Regions from separate parts of the Thermoanaerobacterium thermosulfurigenes genome, predicted to be linked through region 2. Evidence: a T-box and tRNA genes for the amino acid it is inferred to sense, from the RefSeq annotation. Region 2 holds a T-box; the other holds one or more tRNA genes.
The links. The T-box of region 2 lies ahead of metG (methionine--tRNA ligase). A T-box ahead of a tRNA ligase gene usually reads a tRNA of that ligase, here a tRNA-Met.

Region 1 (8,223 bases), on a different contig from region 2:
GCAAATTATTGCCTCTATAAAAATAAAGCACTTCTGCAAATATATACAGAGGTGCTTTATAAATACGGATTTTCGATTTGAGCAAATCGAAAATCCGTACTGCTTTTATAGTCCTATAAATTCCTTGCTAATTCTTCTAAAAGTTGAGAAGTAGCGCTTAATTCCTCTATGGAAGAACTAATTTCTTCAAATGCGGTAGCTTGTGTCTCAAAAAATGAGCTTGATTCATTTATTTTGTCAGAAATACTTTTTATAGATTCCTGTATTTTCTCTAATACTGAGTCTATTTTACTTATAGATTCACTGCTGGTATTAGATAACTTTCGTATTTCTTCAGCAACCACACTAAAGCCTTTGCCTTTTTCACCAGCTCTTGCGGCCTCAATGGCTGCGTTTAATCCCAATAAATTTGTTTGTTTAGAAATATTTTGAACAAATTTTAAAATATCATCAGTGCCCTTTGTATTTTCAATAGCTTTATTTACTTCTTCTAATATCTTAGTATTTGAATTAACTACAATTTCGACTCCAGAGGAAACCTCTTGGATAGCTGAAGATATTTGCTCAAGTGATGCTGCCAGATTTTCGGATAGTGACAATACTTTATGTCTTTTTTCTAAACTTTTCCCCATAAGTAAAACCCCAATTACAGAATTATCATAATCTTTTATAGGGATAGCATATGATTTAAACGGTACTCCATATACTTCTTTTGGTACATCTTTTATGATGTAGTTTCCAGTTCTAAGGGCTTCAAAAGCTGCACCACCTTCTGGAATTGCATCACCTACTTTTGCATTAATAGGAAGTTCATCACAATTTTTTATCTCTAAATATTTTTCATTATCTACAATGGCAAAAGATACACTATCCTCAAAAAGTAATGGTAAAAAAGTTGTTAATTTATGAAAAAAGTCAAGCATCTCATCTTTAGATATGGTTATCAATTTTAGTCCTCCTTAATTCGTTAATTTTTTAACTTCTCATAAAGCGCTATAATAAATTATATAGAATTAACGACTTTTGTCAAATTTAGTTAACATTCTTCGATCCCTTATAGGTAATCTAAAAACATTCGTTCACATCTTTTGTAAAACCACCTTTTTTATAAAAATTAAACCAATGACAAGCCATCATTTTTTATAATTTCACACATACCCCTCCCTCCTGATAAAACTTAAAAGTTAAATCCCTAAAACGTCGTCGATATCCTGTGTTTTTTGTACTATCCAATGTAGACGACAAATTACTACCTTATGCAACAACTTTATATAAATATATTCTGCATAATTCCTCTAATTCCTTCTTTATAAATTGAATAAAAAAACAATTGATTACCATTGGCCACTTTCATTATCAAATATGTCAAAATTTTATTGTAATCTACACCGAATAATATGGCATAAAGGTATTGACTAATAGTCCTTTATGTAATATAATTAATGATGTCGCTGGTTGATGTGATTGCCGGAGTGGCGGAACTGGCAGACGCACAGGACTTAAAATCCTGCGGGCCTTTAAAGCCCGTACCGGTTCGATTCCGGTCTCCGGCACCAATTGAATAGTACATCGCGGGGTGGAGCAGTTGGCAGCTCGTCGGGCTCATAACCCGGAGGTCGCAGGTTCAAGTCCTGCCCCCGCAACCAAATATGGCGGCGTAGCTCAGTTGGCTAGAGCATGCGGTTCATACCCGCAGTGTCGGTGGTTCGACTCCACTCGCCGCTACTAAACCAATAAAATCAGGGTTTTGATGATTTTAAAAAAACATATAGTCAAAACGAATAAGTATAATTACTCGCCTAAAAAGGTGGGTGATTTTTTTATATATTTTTTAATATAAGATGAGCATATTAAATACATTAAATCAACATGACAAAAATCTTTAAAATGAGTCTTAAATACTATTGAATTTATAAAATTTATAAATTAGAATGAATCTATGGGAAAAATTTTGGACTAAAGAGAGGTTTTTGTTGATGGAGGAAGAAAAAATTCTTTTTTTGTTAGAAAAAATTAGCAATAATATAGGGAACTTAAATAAATCAATAACTGATTTAAAGTCAGATGTAGATAGTATAAAAGTAGAAATGTATGATTTAAGATCAGAAGTGTATAGTGTGAAAGAAGAATTCACCAATTTAAAATCAGAAATGTTTAATGCAAAAGAAGAGATAAAAAAACTTGGCACTAAGATTAATAATGAAATAACTGATAAAATAAGCGCTTTATTTGATGATAGGCAAATTGTGCACGAAAAAATTGATGAAATAAGCGAAAAGATCGATAGAGTACAAATAGATGTGAACAACATGACGATTAAAAAGTTATATCATGACAATAAAATATTGGAATTAGGACAAAAGCTGAGCAATAGGTAATCTCAGCTTTTATGTTTTTTCTTTTTATACAACAAAAAGCATCGGTTATTTCTTTAAAAGCTTGCAATCCATCTTTTCTGACATTGTTATGAATACATTATTCGCATACATCGACATAAATCTAATTGTCTGCTTTATCATTCACGTTTTTTATATATTTTTCTACTAAGGCGCCTTCTAAATTGTCCCACTCGCTTACGGTAATTGAAGTACAGTTCAAAAGCTTTAAAATTGTATAGACTATTATTGTGCCTGCAACGATAATATCAGCTCTTTCAGGCTGCAAACCATTCAAAAGTCTTCTCTCGTTCAAGCTCAACGACATCATTAAGTCCAGCAACCTTTTTATTTCGCTTTTACTAAGCACATATCCATGAACTAATTCTCTCGAGTAGATTTCTAAACCCTGTGACATGGCAGCAAGTGTTGTTATTGTACCACCTATGCCAACTACATCTGTAGGTATTTCTTGATTTTCACTTATAAATGGCATAAGCATGTCTGTTATATAGAGGCTTATATTATTGTACTCATCGAGCGTAATAGGATCATTCTTTATAAATTTCTCTGTAAGCCTTAAAGCACCTATATCAAAGCTTTTTTTCACAAGGTTTCCGTTAAGATAAGAAAATTCTGTACTCCCTCCACCAACATCCAAAACCAATACACTTTCTCTTTTTATTCCGTATGAGGCACCAATATATCCATAAAGACTTTCAGTTTCACCATCTATTATATCAACGTTTATGCCAAATTTTGAAAGTTCATTTATAAAGCTGTCAGCATTTTTAGCATCTCTCACTGCAGATGTAGCAAAAGCATATATATCTTGTACCTTGAGATTTTCAGCATCGTCTAAAAAAGCTTGTATTGCACTTGCTGTTCGCTCAATAGCATCACTGGCCAATTTCCCACTTTTCGATACAGAATCACCAAGTCTCGTTACTTTAACATCCTTCTTTATGTGTTTAATTTCTTTCCCATCTACATCACACACAAGATGGCGGACAGAATTTGTTCCTATATCGATAACAGAACACCTCATAATAATCCTCCCATAAAAAATCTTCGGGCTTGCCCGAAGTTTTAATAACTAGCGTTTCTTTTATAGCCACCGCCTCTTCTTTTTGAATCAAAATTCTTTTTAAGCTGCTGCTGCCTTTCATCAGAATCCTTTAAAAATTTTGATATTCTCTCTTCAAAAGATATATTATTATTCCGATTGCTATAATTATCACTGTCGTAGCCTTTGTTGCTTTTTACCTGTTTTGGTTTTGGCAAAGCCTTTTTTATTGATAGGCTTATTCTTCCGCCCTTATCCATAGAAAGAATCTTTACCTTCACCTTGTCGTTTTCTTTCAAAAATTCGTTTATGTCTTTTACATACGTGTTAGCAACTTCTGATATGTGGACTAGCCCTGTTTTGCCTTCTGGTAATTGAACAAACGCTCCAAAATCTGTGATATTTAGAACAGTTCCTTCAACTACCTCTCCTACCTGAAATGGCATATAAATGTTTATCCTCCCTCTTCTTATTTGATTACTAATATGTTTAATTATATATTAAAAAGTCATTTCTATCAAGCATATTAAAAAAATTCGCCTTAATTCGAGGAATTTTGTGCATCCTTAGCAGTATCTATAAACATAATCTCTCCTTTTTTGATAAGCCCTAATTTTTGCCTAGCTTCATTTTCGATAAATTCATCTGTCTTTATATATTTTATCTGATTGTTTAATTTTTTATTCTCCTCTTCAGCAGCATTTACTTGTGTAGTAGCTGCATTCAATTTTTTATCCAACACATTTAATGTTATTTGTTGCTTTACAAGAGTAAATAATATGTACACGACAAAAAGAATTAAAAGCACCGGTTTTAGCTTAATCTTTCTACTTTGTTTCATGTCCAATATACCTCTCACACATTTTTATTCATTCGGATATAAATATATTCGACATTTATTAGAAAAATCCTTTATTTTTTTCTCTTAAAAATATTAAAATGTGATATTGTGTTATTGATTAACTTGCCAGGAATGCCCAGTACATTTGAAATATATCTTACCGGTACTGATATAATTTTATAAATAGCAACAAATGGATATGATGCAATCTTATATACCCATATCACTGTATTTCTTATGACCTTATAAAAAAATAGAAGTAGTTTCATCACAATGGGACTTAGAAATATGTTGTACAAAAGTATTCCAATCAAAAGGCCGAGGAATGAGTAAAACCTTATTTCAGCGTAATTACTCACATATAAAAAAAATATAAATACGAACGTTGCCAATATCCAATAGATGATATCACCTATGTCAGTAGCTATTCGCTTTGGCCTTAATATAAGTCTAAACAATTTATATACATCGTATAAAATAGCGATTATTATGCCACCATATAACATGACAAAAAAAGAATAAAGCTGACTTTCAACATTCATTACCATTTACATTATACCTCCTCATATTATATTATATTTATGTGGGAATTTGATATGATTCATTTAATGCGCCAACCGATATTCATGACAATATTACATAATCTTCAGTTTTAAACTATTTGCAAAGTTCGAAAATCTAAACAAAGGAGAAATTGAATATGGGTGTTGTATTTGTTTCAGGACATAAAAATCCAGATACTGATTCCATTTGTTCAGCAATTGCATACGCTAATTTAAAGAGAATAGCCGACAAAATAAATGCGGTTCCAGTAAGGCTTGGTCCTATTAACAGAGAAACGCAATTTGTTTTAGACTATTTTAATGTAAATGAACCACTATTGATAGACAATGTATATACTCAGGTTGGCGATATTGCTTATGATAAGCCACTTACTATAAGTGAAAAAGCACCAATGTATGAAGCTTGGAATATTTTATTAAACAACAATTCCAAGACAATTGTTGTAGTAGACGATGAAAATAAATTAAAAGGCATCGCTACTATGGGCGACCTTGCAAAGGCATACCTGACATCATCACATGAGCTTTCAAATTACACTATTCCAGTTGAAAACATCATAAAGACATTAAACGGAAAGCTAATCTTAAAAAATGAGGAATTTGTAAGAGGTGACATAATTGTTGCCGCAATGCAAACACAAAGTGTAGTAAGTAGAATAGAATCCGGCATGACATTAATCGTAGGAAACAGAGAAAACATACAATTAGAATCAATAAAAAAAGGCGCAAAGACTATAATAATCACCGGCGGAGAAGACCCATCGAATGCAGTCATAGAAGAAGCAAAAAAGTTTGGCTCCACCTTGATAGTAGTGCCTTGTGACACTTTTGATACCATAAAGCTTATAAATCAGTGCTTGCCTGTATCATTGATAATGATCAAAGATGACATTGTCACATTTAAAGACAGTGATTACATAGATGATGTCAGACAGACGATGTTAAAATACAGATATAGAAATTTTCCTGTGGTTGATGATGAAGGAAAAGTATTGGGGTTATTGGCAAGACGCCATATATTGGACTATGAAAGAAAGAAAATAATACTTGTAGATCACAACGAATTATCTCAAGCCGTTGACGGGATAGAAGATGCTACTATCCTTGAAATCATCGACCACCATCGAGTTGGCGGCATTGAAACAAATCAACCTATACTGTTTAGAAATCAGCCCGTAGGCTGTTCTTCTACAATAATCAATAAAATCTATGAAGAGAGAGGTATAACGCCAGATAAGCGTATTGCAGGACTCATGTGTGCGGCCATATTGTCAGACACACTTGTATTCAAATCGCCAACATGCACACCAGAAGATATAAGAGCAGCAAAAAAATTGGCTGAAATAGCTGGGATAGACATAGAGTCTTTTGGCAAAAAGATGTTTGAAGCTGGCACATCTTTAAAAGGCAAGACAGTTGAAGAGATATTTTACACCGACTTTAAAGAATTTCTAATCGGCAACTTAAGAGTTGGCATAGGACAAGTCAACACATTGTCGAGCATCGGAAATCTTAAAGATGATCTTCTTAAATTCATGGAGGAAGAAAGAAAAAACAAAAACTTTGATATGCTTTTGCTAATGCTAACAGATATAATAAATGAAGGATCATTGTTCTTGTTTGCAGGCAATCACAAAGAGCTGTTGGAAAGAGCATTTAACATAAACATCGACAACAACCATTTTTACCTTCCATACATCATATCAAGAAAAAAGCAAGTTGTACCTCCAATAGCAAAAGCGATAAACTTAAAATAGTTTATCGCTTTTTTCTAAATATTCTATGATATCTTTAAAATCTTCAAATGGAATGGATGGAATGCCATTGTCTTCACAGTATTTTAATAGCACACCTTTCGCAAAAAGCAAATCGGCATATTTTGAAACGCAAATATCGGAGTAACCATCGCCAATATAGATAATCCGCGTGTTTTCCTTTTTATATTTTTTTAAGATATCCAACTTGCAAGAACCACATTTATCGCAATCATCAGATGTATTAAATGACGCCACAATTTTGCCGTCTCGAAAATCAAGCTTATTGCTAAAATACTCCATGTCAATATTGTATTTATCTAGGACAGTCCTTATGTTGAAGTCATAACCATCGCTGGCTATTATAACTTTATAGCCTCTATCTTTGCAAAACTCCATGAAATCTTTAAAATATAAATCTATTTCCATCGTCAAAAGCAATGATTTCAATTTTTCTTCATCCATGTCCATAATCTTAAATGTCTCTAATGCACATTCTTCTGTAGTTATCTTCCCTTCTTCCCAATCTTTCTCTATCTCTTGCCAGCCGTCTTTAGCAAAAGCCTTTACCATCGCATAGCACGTATCTTCTTTTGTTATTGTTCCATCAAAGTCTACAAGTACATAAGTATCCATAAAGCATATCCCCTTTAAATCATCTATTATTATAATACACGATTTAAAGGGACACATCAATTCTCAAATTCACCTAAACATCCTGCTTAAAAAACCGCCAGATTTACCCATTAATCCACCTCTATCGCTGTAAACAATACTTATAACTTCTCCATCTATTGATACATTTCCATCGTCCAAATTCAGCTTATTTATGTGAAGTTCTTGACCTTTAATCGTGAGAATCCCCATTGATGTTTCCAGCACAACAGTTTCATCATCAAAACTTACAACGTTGTCTACGCCTGTTATTTGCATCTTTTCCCTATTTTGCACAGAGATATTTTGCGGTTTATTGATGTTTGTCCCTTTTCTATCATCCATCATAACACCTCCTCTTTTAGAATAATTTTATGTCCACATCAATTTTTTAGAACAAAAAAAGAGAGCTTTTGGCTCTCTTTAATCCCAGAGTTTCACAATATTTATATTTTTGAAATAATGCATTATTATGTCACTGGCTTTAGCTCCATTTTTAGCCATCTGATATGCACCCCATTGAGACATGCCGACACCGTGCCCAAATCCCCTGCCCTTTATTGTAAGATTATTTCCATCGTATTTGACGCTGTCTAACATTGTAGACTTCATCTTTTCACTTCCAATGGCAATCCTGAAATCTGGCGCATTTACAGGTATTTTATCAAAGTTCAGAAGTACCGTCCTGCCAGATATTCCTTTTGCTCCTATCTTCACTGTTTTAAAATCGCTTATTTCTATACCCATCTTGTTTAATGCACTTAAAACTTCCTGTTTTGTAAAAGTATATGACCAATTTCTTATATTAGGAGGAGCTACTTTAATATCATCTGATTTTACACTTTCTGTATACGGTGGCTCACTTTTTTTATAATTAAGCCCTTCTTTAGCCAATGCCGTTCTACCGGCAGCATCTGAATGAAACCATGCTTCGATGTATTTTCCATCGTATACGGCTACTAAGCCCCTC
Region 2 (8,223 bases):
ACGATATTGTGACATCTAATCCTCCGTACATGCCGTACAAGACAGGATTTGACAAAAATAGCGAAAGTGAAAACATATCGCGATACGAGTTAAATGGCGGGCTTGACGATTTTATAAAGGTTGCGTCAAGGCTTTTGAAGTTTGGAGGCAAGTTTTTTTTAGTGCATAGAGTGGATAGGATTGTGGATATTGTTTATAATTTGCGGATTTGCAACTTAGAACCTAAAAAAATAAGGTTCATCCATCCACATATTGGGGAAAAGCCAAATTTAGTCTTGGTGGAATCAAAGAAAGGCGCAAAAAGTGGTGTTGTAATAATGCCGCCTCTCTATGTCTACGAAGAAAATGGAGGATATACAAAAGAACTTTTAAGTATATACGGGAAAACTTCGATAGAGGAGGAATAACATGTCTGGAAGATTGTATTTGTGCCCAACACCAATTGGAAACTTGGAAGACATAACCTTAAGAGTTTTAAAGGTGCTTAAAGAAGTGGACATAATTGCTGCTGAAGACACGAGGCAGACTTTAAAACTTTTGAATCATTACGACATAAAAAAAACCGTAGTAAGCTACCATGAGCATAACAAAGCTTCAAGAGGCGAAAAACTTTTAATAGATTTAAAGGCTGGGAAGAATGTAGCGCTGGTTACTGATGCTGGTACACCGGGCATATCTGACCCTGGGGAAGACCTTGTAAAACTTTGCTTAGAAGATAAGATAAATGTAGTATCGCTTCCCGGCGCTACAGCAATAACAACGGCATTAGTAGGCTCTGGGCTTGACACAAAGAAGTTTGTTTTCTTAGGATTTTTGCCAACAAAGAAAAGCGAGAGAGAAAGCGCTTTGGATGAGATAGGGAGAGAAAAGAGAACGGTTATCATTTATGAGGCGCCTCATAGAATTGTCAGGACGTTGGAAGAATTAAAGCCATACATAGAAGGCAGAAAGGTTGTAATAGCAAGAGAGCTTACAAAAGTGCACGAAGAGTATATAAGGGGAACGGTAGATGAGGTTCTATTAAAATTAGGAGATGATGTAAAAGGAGAAATTGTGGTCCTTATAGAAGGTGGGAAAAATCAAGTTGCGATGGAACCAAAGGAGCTTCTCAGAAAATACATTGAATGCGGCATGGATAAGAAAGAAGCGATTAAATTGACGGCTAAACAATTAAAAATACCAAAAAGCGAAATTTACAAGCTCGCATTGAAGGATGAATCGTAATTCGATTTCGCCTATCAGTATCAATTGATAATGATAATCAATAATTTCAGCTATAAAAATATCTTAATATATTGCATAATTTTTAGTTTAAGCATATAATATGTATTATATTAAAAATTATCAATTGATACAAAGGGGTTTTACGATGAATTCATTTAAAAAGATAAAGAATGTTTTGATACTTATACTTTTTATAAATATAGCTGTGGCGTTAGCTAAACTTTTGTACGGCTTGCATATAAAAAGCGCCAGCATGGTGGCTGATGGGTTTCATTCATTATCAGACAGTTCAGGTAATATAGTAGGCCTTGTAGGCATATATTTGGCGTCAAAACCGCAGGATGAAGAACATCCTTATGGGCATAAAAAATTTGAGACGTTTTCGTCAATTTTTATATCTGTGATGCTATTTGTAGTAAGTTATACTATACTAAAAGAAGCTTATGGCAGGCTTTTAAATCCTGTAGAACCAAAAATCACGTTAGACAGCTTCATAATAATGATTACTACATTATTGCTTAACATATTTGTATTTGCTTACGAGTACAGGCAAGGAGTAAATTTAAAAAGCGACATACTTGTATCTGATTCACTTCACACAAAAAGCGACATCTACGTGTCTGTCTCTGTTCTTATAACACTTATTGCATTAAAACTTGGAATACCGCCATACATCGATCCGCTGATGTCTATAGCAATATCGATATTCATCGTAAAAGCAGGTATTGAAATAATAAAGCACAGCTCCGACATTTTGTGCGATAGGATTGTCATAGATTCAGAAAAAATCCGCGACATCGCTTTATCCGTAAAAGGTGTGCTTTCATGCCATCAAATAAGAAGCAGAGGTAGAGAAGACGACATAAATATAGACATGCATATAATGGTTGACCCGAGTGAAAATATAAAAGATGCTCATTATATAGCTGATCAGTTGGAAGAAAAATTAAAAAAGGAAATACCTGGTGTTACAGAAGTCATTGTTCATATAGAGCCTTACGATAAAAATGAAGTAACAGAGTAAAAAAATAATAGAAGTAAAACTTCTATTATTTTTTAATATTATTCGCTTTTTTTAATGTCATCGAGGCATGTCTTGCAGATATTTTTGCCTTTGTAATTGACGACATTTTCTGCATTGCCGCAGAAAATACATGCAGGCTCGTACTTTTTAAGTACAATCTGCTCGCCATCCACGTAGATTTCTAAAGCGTCTCTTTCTGCAATATTCAGAGTCCTTCTAAGTTCGATAGGAATGACGACTCTTCCTAACTCATCCACTTTTCTTACAATTCCTGTGGATTTCAACATATCTCTCCCCTCCTAAAACTACAAAATTCGACAAATTCTTTGCATTCTAATAATACCAAGTTTTGAAAAATAAGTCAATAGTTTAATGGCATTTTTTTTTAAAAATAACATAAATTTTTATGGGATGGGGGAGATAAAATTGATAAATTATATATGGATCTTCATGATTGGTACAGGTGTAATTGTCGGCATGATAAATGGTAGGATGGGGGAGGTATCAAAAGCTATAATAGATTCATCTGAGTCGGCTGTTACAATATCAATAGGACTCGTAGGCATCATGTCTTTATGGTTAGGTATAATGCAGATAGCTGAAAAATCTGGACTTATGGATGCATTGGCAAAAGTTTTAAAGCCAGTCATAGTAAAACTATTCCCTGAGATACCAAAAGATCATCCTGCTATTGGTGCTATGATAATGAATATATCAGCAAATATGTTAGGATTAGGAAATGCGGCTACGCCTTTTGGAATAAAAGCGATGGAATACCTTCAAGAATTAAATAAAAAGGATGTTGCATCTAATTCCATGTGCACATTTCTCGTTATAAATACTGCATCAGTGCAGCTTCTTCCTGCTGTTATGATAGGATTAAGGGCTTCTTTAGGTGCGAAAAATCCAGCGGATTTTGTGTTGGCTGGACTTTTATCCAGCATTACAGCTTTAACCGTAGGCCTTGTGGTCGTGAAATCACTTGAAAAGTCATCCCTTTTTAAGGAGTGATATTTTTGCTTAAATCGATTTCTGAGTTTATAATTCCAGCTATCATGTTTTTGATTCCTGTATATGGTTTAATTAATCATGTAAAAATTTATGAAGTCTTTTTAGATGGTGCAAAAGAAGGCATTAATACGATAATAAAAATATTTCCTGCTTTGCTGGCAATGTTGGTGGCAGTGGGAGTCCTGAGAGCATCCGGAACTTTAGATATCTTTGCAAAGTGGATTTCACCGCTTACTGCAACAATTGGAATGCCGTCAGATGTAGTGCCATTGGCTCTCATAAGGCCTCTATCTGGAAGCGGTGCATTAGGCATAGTGACAGAACTTATTAAATCTCATGGGCCTGATTCGTTTACAGCCAGACTTGCTTCTGTTATGTATGGCTCTACAGAGACTACGTTTTACGTTTTATCGGTTTATTTTGGATCTGTTGGAGTTAAAAAGATGAGACATTCCATAATAGCAGGCATTGCTGCTGATATCGCTGCAATACTGTCATCTGTTTTTTACAGCAGATTGTTTTTTTGAAACTTCAAATCTGATATACTAAAGACAGTAATATAAAAACGAGGAGTTTACATGATATGGGGATATTGATAAACAGGTTAAAGCGCATACTATCTGATGAGGCCGAAAAAGTCTATATTGTAGGAGGAACCATAAGAGACAGAATACTAAATGTAAATATAAGCGATTATGATTTTGCTGTATTAGGTGATGCTGCTTCGGTTTCAAAGCTTGTATGTGATAAGCTAAAAGGCTCTTATGTGCCTTATGCAGAGGACAGAGGTACATATAGAGTCGTATATGAAAATGTAGTGCTGGATTTTACACAAATTAGAGGCGAAAATATAGATGAAGATTTGATTCATAGGGACTTTACGATAAATGCGATGGCAATAAGGCTAAATGATTTTTTTGATGTAGACTTGATAGTAGATCCTTTAGGAGGGTTAAAGGATTTAAGAGAAAAGAAGATAAAATGCGTAGGGAAAAGTTCCTTCGATGATGACCCTTTAAGGATGCTTAGAGCTATTAGATTTGCAGCCAAATACAATTTTTCTATAGATGAGGATTCCAAAAATCTTATAAGAGAAAAAGCCGATTTGATTAAGAACGTTTCTTCAGAAAGGATCATGAGTGAAATATATTCTATACTTAAGTCAAAGGAGTCATTTAAATACTTACAAATGATGGACGAGCTGGGGTTAATCGATGCGCTTTTTCCTGAGATAGCTGAGATGAAAGAGATAGGCAAGTGTTATTATCAGGTTTTGGACTCATGGCATCATTCCATAAAGACGATAGAAGAATATGAAACAATTGTAAATGAGCTCAGATTTCCTTCAGATATAGAAAATTTGGTCAAAAAGTACCTTGATAAAGATCTTTCCTCAGGAAACAAGCTAAAAGACGTATTGAAACTTGCTGCAATGTTTCATGAAATCGGCAAAAAAGATGCTATTTACATAGATTCTGATAATAGGCTTCAGTTTTACAATCACGATGTAAAGGGAGAAAAAATTGTTGCAGATATAGCTAAGAGATTAAAACTGGCGAAAAAAGAAGCATCTCTGATAAAGAAGATGGTTTTGTACCACGTAAATCCATTTTTACTTTACATAGATGGGACTGGAAACAAAGCATTGTTTAAGTTTTTTTCTGACCTTGAAGAAAATGCTATAGGGTGTTTGCTTTTGTCGTTAGCTGATATTACTTCGTCTATGAAAGGACAAGGCAGGTTGAATGAAGCTTCATGCTATAGGAATTTTATAACAAAGCTATTAAGAAGGTACATGGACTTTGAAAAGACGAAGATACCACTTCTTACGCCGCTTGATATAATAGTCAATTTTGATCTTAAAGATTATAAGCTTTTAAATCAAATACTATACGAATTGAGAAAGAATCAATTTTACGGTGAAATAGAAAGCAGAGAAGACGCAGTAAAATTTGTAGAGGAAAGAATGAAGATGGAGAAAATATAGTTGACAATACATTTGCGGTAAAGTATATTATTATGTAATGATGTAAATAATATATAAAAAGGCAATGAAGGGAAGAGTAGAAAGGAATTTCTCTTAAAGAGAGCTGGGTTAAGGTGAAAGCCAGTAGGGAATGAACTTTTGAACATGGACCTTGAGCTTCAAAGCTGAAATTAAGTAGGCTTTGGCGGGATTTCCCGTTACAGAGTAGGAGTGTGACAGCACTTTATGAGGCATACGGCCGTGAGGCGTATGTGAAAAGGGTGGTAGCGCGATCAAACTCGCCCCTTAATGGGAGGCGGGTTTTTTTACGCCTTAAAATAAATTTAGATGAGGAGGATTTTTATGGCGAAGACTTTTTACATTACAACACCTATATATTATCCAAGCGATAAGCTACATATAGGTCATTCTTATACGACTGTCGCTGCAGATGCGATGGCTCGCTTCAAAAGGCTTACAGGCTATGATGTGATGTTTTTGACAGGAACAGACGAACACGGTCAAAAGATACAGAGAAAGGCAAAGGAAAAAGGCGTTACACCTAAACAGTATGTGGATGAAATTGTGGCATGGATAAAAGATTTGTGGAATACTATGGACATAAGCAATGACAAGTTTATAAGGACAACGGACAAGCAGCATGAAGAGATTGTACAAAAGATATTTACAAAGCTTTATGAAAAAGGGGACATATACAAAAGCGAATACGAGGGTTGGTACTGCACACCTTGTGAGACGTTTTGGACTGAGAAACAGCTTGTCGATGGAAACTGCCCAGATTGCGGCAGACCTGTAGAGCTTGTGAAAGAGGAAAGTTATTTCTTTAAGCTTTCAAATTACGCAGACAAACTTCTTAAATATTACGAGGAGCACCCAGACTTTATACAGCCTGAATCAAGGTTAAATGAGATGGTAAGCTTTATAAAGTCAGGTCTTGAGGATTTGTGCGTATCCAGAACGTCATTTGACTGGGGCGTAAAAGTTCCGTTTGATCCAAAACACGTTGTGTATGTTTGGATTGACGCCCTTTCCAACTACATAACTGCGTTGGGTTATTCTACAGACCATGACGAAGATTTTAAAAAGTACTGGCCGGCAGATGTGCACCTTGTTGGAAAGGAAATCGTAAGATTCCACACCATTATATGGCCTGCAATGCTTATGGCGCTGGATTTGCCTCTCCCTAAGAAAGTGTTTGGCCATGGTTGGCTTATATTAGAAGGCGGCAAGATGTCAAAGTCAAAGGGCAATGTGGTTGACCCGAAAGAACTTGTGTCAAAATACGGCGTAGATGCCATAAGGTATTTTCTTTTAAGAGAAGTTCCATTTGGAGCAGATGGTGTATTCTCAAATGAAGCCTTGATTTCCAGGATAAATTCTGACCTTGCCAATGATTTTGGCAATCTTTTAAGCAGGACTGTAACGATGGTAGAAAAATACTTTGACGGTGTAGTGCCAGAAGTTTCGGATAAAGATGACGTTGATGATGAGTTAATATCTATCGCAAATAACTTACCAAAAGTTGTTGAAAGCTATATGGATAAGCTGCAGTTTTCAAATGCTCTTGCGGAAATCTGGAAGCTTGTGGGTCGCGCCAATAAGTACATTGACGAGACGATGCCATGGGTATTGGCAAAAGATGAAAACAAAAAAGGAAGGCTTAAAACTGTTCTTTATAACCTTGTAGAATCACTGAGGTTTGTCGCGATTTTGATAACGCCATTTATGCCAAATACGCCTATCAAGATATATGAACAGCTTGGGATTGACGATGATTTAAGGACATGGGATAGCCTTAAATTCGGCTTACTGAAATCAGGCACAAAAGTTAAAAGAGGTGAGAATATTTTCCCAAGGATCGATGTAGAAAAGGAGCTTAAAGAAGCTGAAAAGACTTCTAATAAAGTAGAAGCTAAGGAAGAGACAAATTACATCAAAATAGACGATTTTGCAAAAATTGATTTGAGAGTTGCAGAAGTATTGGAAGCAGAAAAAGTAGAAGGCGCTGATAAATTATTAAAGCTTAAACTTAAAGTTGGCGATGAGGTAAGGCAAGTTGTATCAGGACTTGCGCTGCATTACAAGATAGAAGAGCTTGTAGGCAAAAAACTCGTCCTCGTTGCAAATCTGGAGCCTAAAAAATTAAGAGGCATAGAATCATACGGAATGATTTTGGCGGCATCAAACGAAGGCAAATTGACTGTTGTAACTTTAGATAAAGACATAGAAAGCGGTGCGAAGGTAAAATAGGAGGGCATAGGCCCCTCTTATTTTTTTATGTGCTTTTTACCTTACAATAAATTTTTAAAAAAATTGACATTTTTGCTATCATAGTGTACTATGTAATTAGTGCACTATGATAGTATGATGGAGGTGAAACATGAAAGTCGAATTCAATGAAAAAATGCCTATTTATATCCAGATTATGGATATGATAAAGAGGGACATAGTCACAAAAAAATTAAATGGAGGAGATAAATTGCCTTCTGTAAGAGAGATGGCCGAAAGCCTTAAAGTGAATCCAAATACTGTTCAAAGAGCTTATCAAGAACTTGAAAGGGAAAACGTCACATATACACAAAGAGGCATGGGAACATTTATAACCGAAAATACCGAAAAGCTTGCATCATTAAAAAGAGAAATGGCGAAAGAGATAGTTGAGTCATTTGTAACAGGTATGAGAAGCTTAGGATTCAATTCAAATGAAATACTCGAAATTATTAAGGAATATCTTAAAGAGGAGGTCAACTGATGGGGTTAATTTTAAAAACGGCAAACCTTACTAAAAATTATTACAGCAAAAAGGCATTAAAAGGAATTAATATTGAATTGGAAGAAGGTAAAATATTAGGCCTTTTAGGTCCTAACGGCAGTGGAAAAACGACATTTATAAAGATTGCAGCAGGCATATTAAGGCCCACATCTGGTGAAATATTAATTGACGGTCAGGAACCAGGTATCTATACAAAATCAATTG

Region 1: it encodes a tRNA-Met, which carries the amino acid that the T-box ahead of metG (methionine--tRNA ligase) is inferred to sense. The anticodon was not compared.

What each region holds. Positions count from the first base shown of each region.
Region 1 covers NZ_JBPODR010000003.1:28,390-36,612, reverse strand. Annotated here, with positions in the region: gene HNR52_RS01585 (methyl-accepting chemotaxis protein) at 114-632, opposite strand; tRNA gene HNR52_RS01580 (tRNA-Leu) at 1,467-1,556, shown strand; tRNA gene HNR52_RS01575 (tRNA-Met) at 1,571-1,646, shown strand; tRNA gene HNR52_RS01570 (tRNA-Met) at 1,652-1,725, shown strand; gene HNR52_RS01565 (hypothetical protein) at 1,977-2,378, shown strand; gene HNR52_RS01560 (Ppx/GppA phosphatase family protein) at 2,500-3,423, opposite strand; gene HNR52_RS01555 (S1 domain-containing RNA-binding protein) at 3,465-3,887, opposite strand; gene HNR52_RS01550 (FtsB family cell division protein) at 3,983-4,282, opposite strand; gene yabQ (spore cortex biosynthesis protein YabQ) at 4,354-4,830, opposite strand; gene HNR52_RS01540 (putative manganese-dependent inorganic diphosphatase) at 4,983-6,602, shown strand; gene HNR52_RS01535 (MtnX-like HAD-IB family phosphatase) at 6,594-7,235, opposite strand; gene yabP (sporulation protein YabP) at 7,305-7,598, opposite strand; gene HNR52_RS01525 (SpoIID/LytB domain-containing protein) at 7,677-8,223, opposite strand, start outside.
Region 2 covers NZ_JBPODR010000031.1:1,481-9,703, reverse strand. Annotated here, with positions in the region: gene HNR52_RS10365 (tRNA1(Val) (adenine(37)-N6)-methyltransferase) at 1-407, shown strand, start outside; gene rsmI (16S rRNA (cytidine(1402)-2'-O)-methyltransferase) at 409-1,224, shown strand; gene HNR52_RS10355 (cation diffusion facilitator family transporter) at 1,370-2,248, shown strand; gene HNR52_RS10350 (AbrB/MazE/SpoVT family DNA-binding domain-containing protein) at 2,287-2,535, opposite strand; gene HNR52_RS10345 (nucleoside recognition domain-containing protein) at 2,675-3,259, shown strand; gene HNR52_RS10340 (spore maturation protein) at 3,265-3,786, shown strand; gene HNR52_RS10335 (CCA tRNA nucleotidyltransferase) at 3,843-5,246, shown strand; T-box leader at 5,302-5,535, shown strand; gene metG (methionine--tRNA ligase) at 5,589-7,496, shown strand; gene HNR52_RS10325 (GntR family transcriptional regulator) at 7,627-7,998, shown strand; gene HNR52_RS10320 (ABC transporter ATP-binding protein) at 7,998-8,223, shown strand, end outside.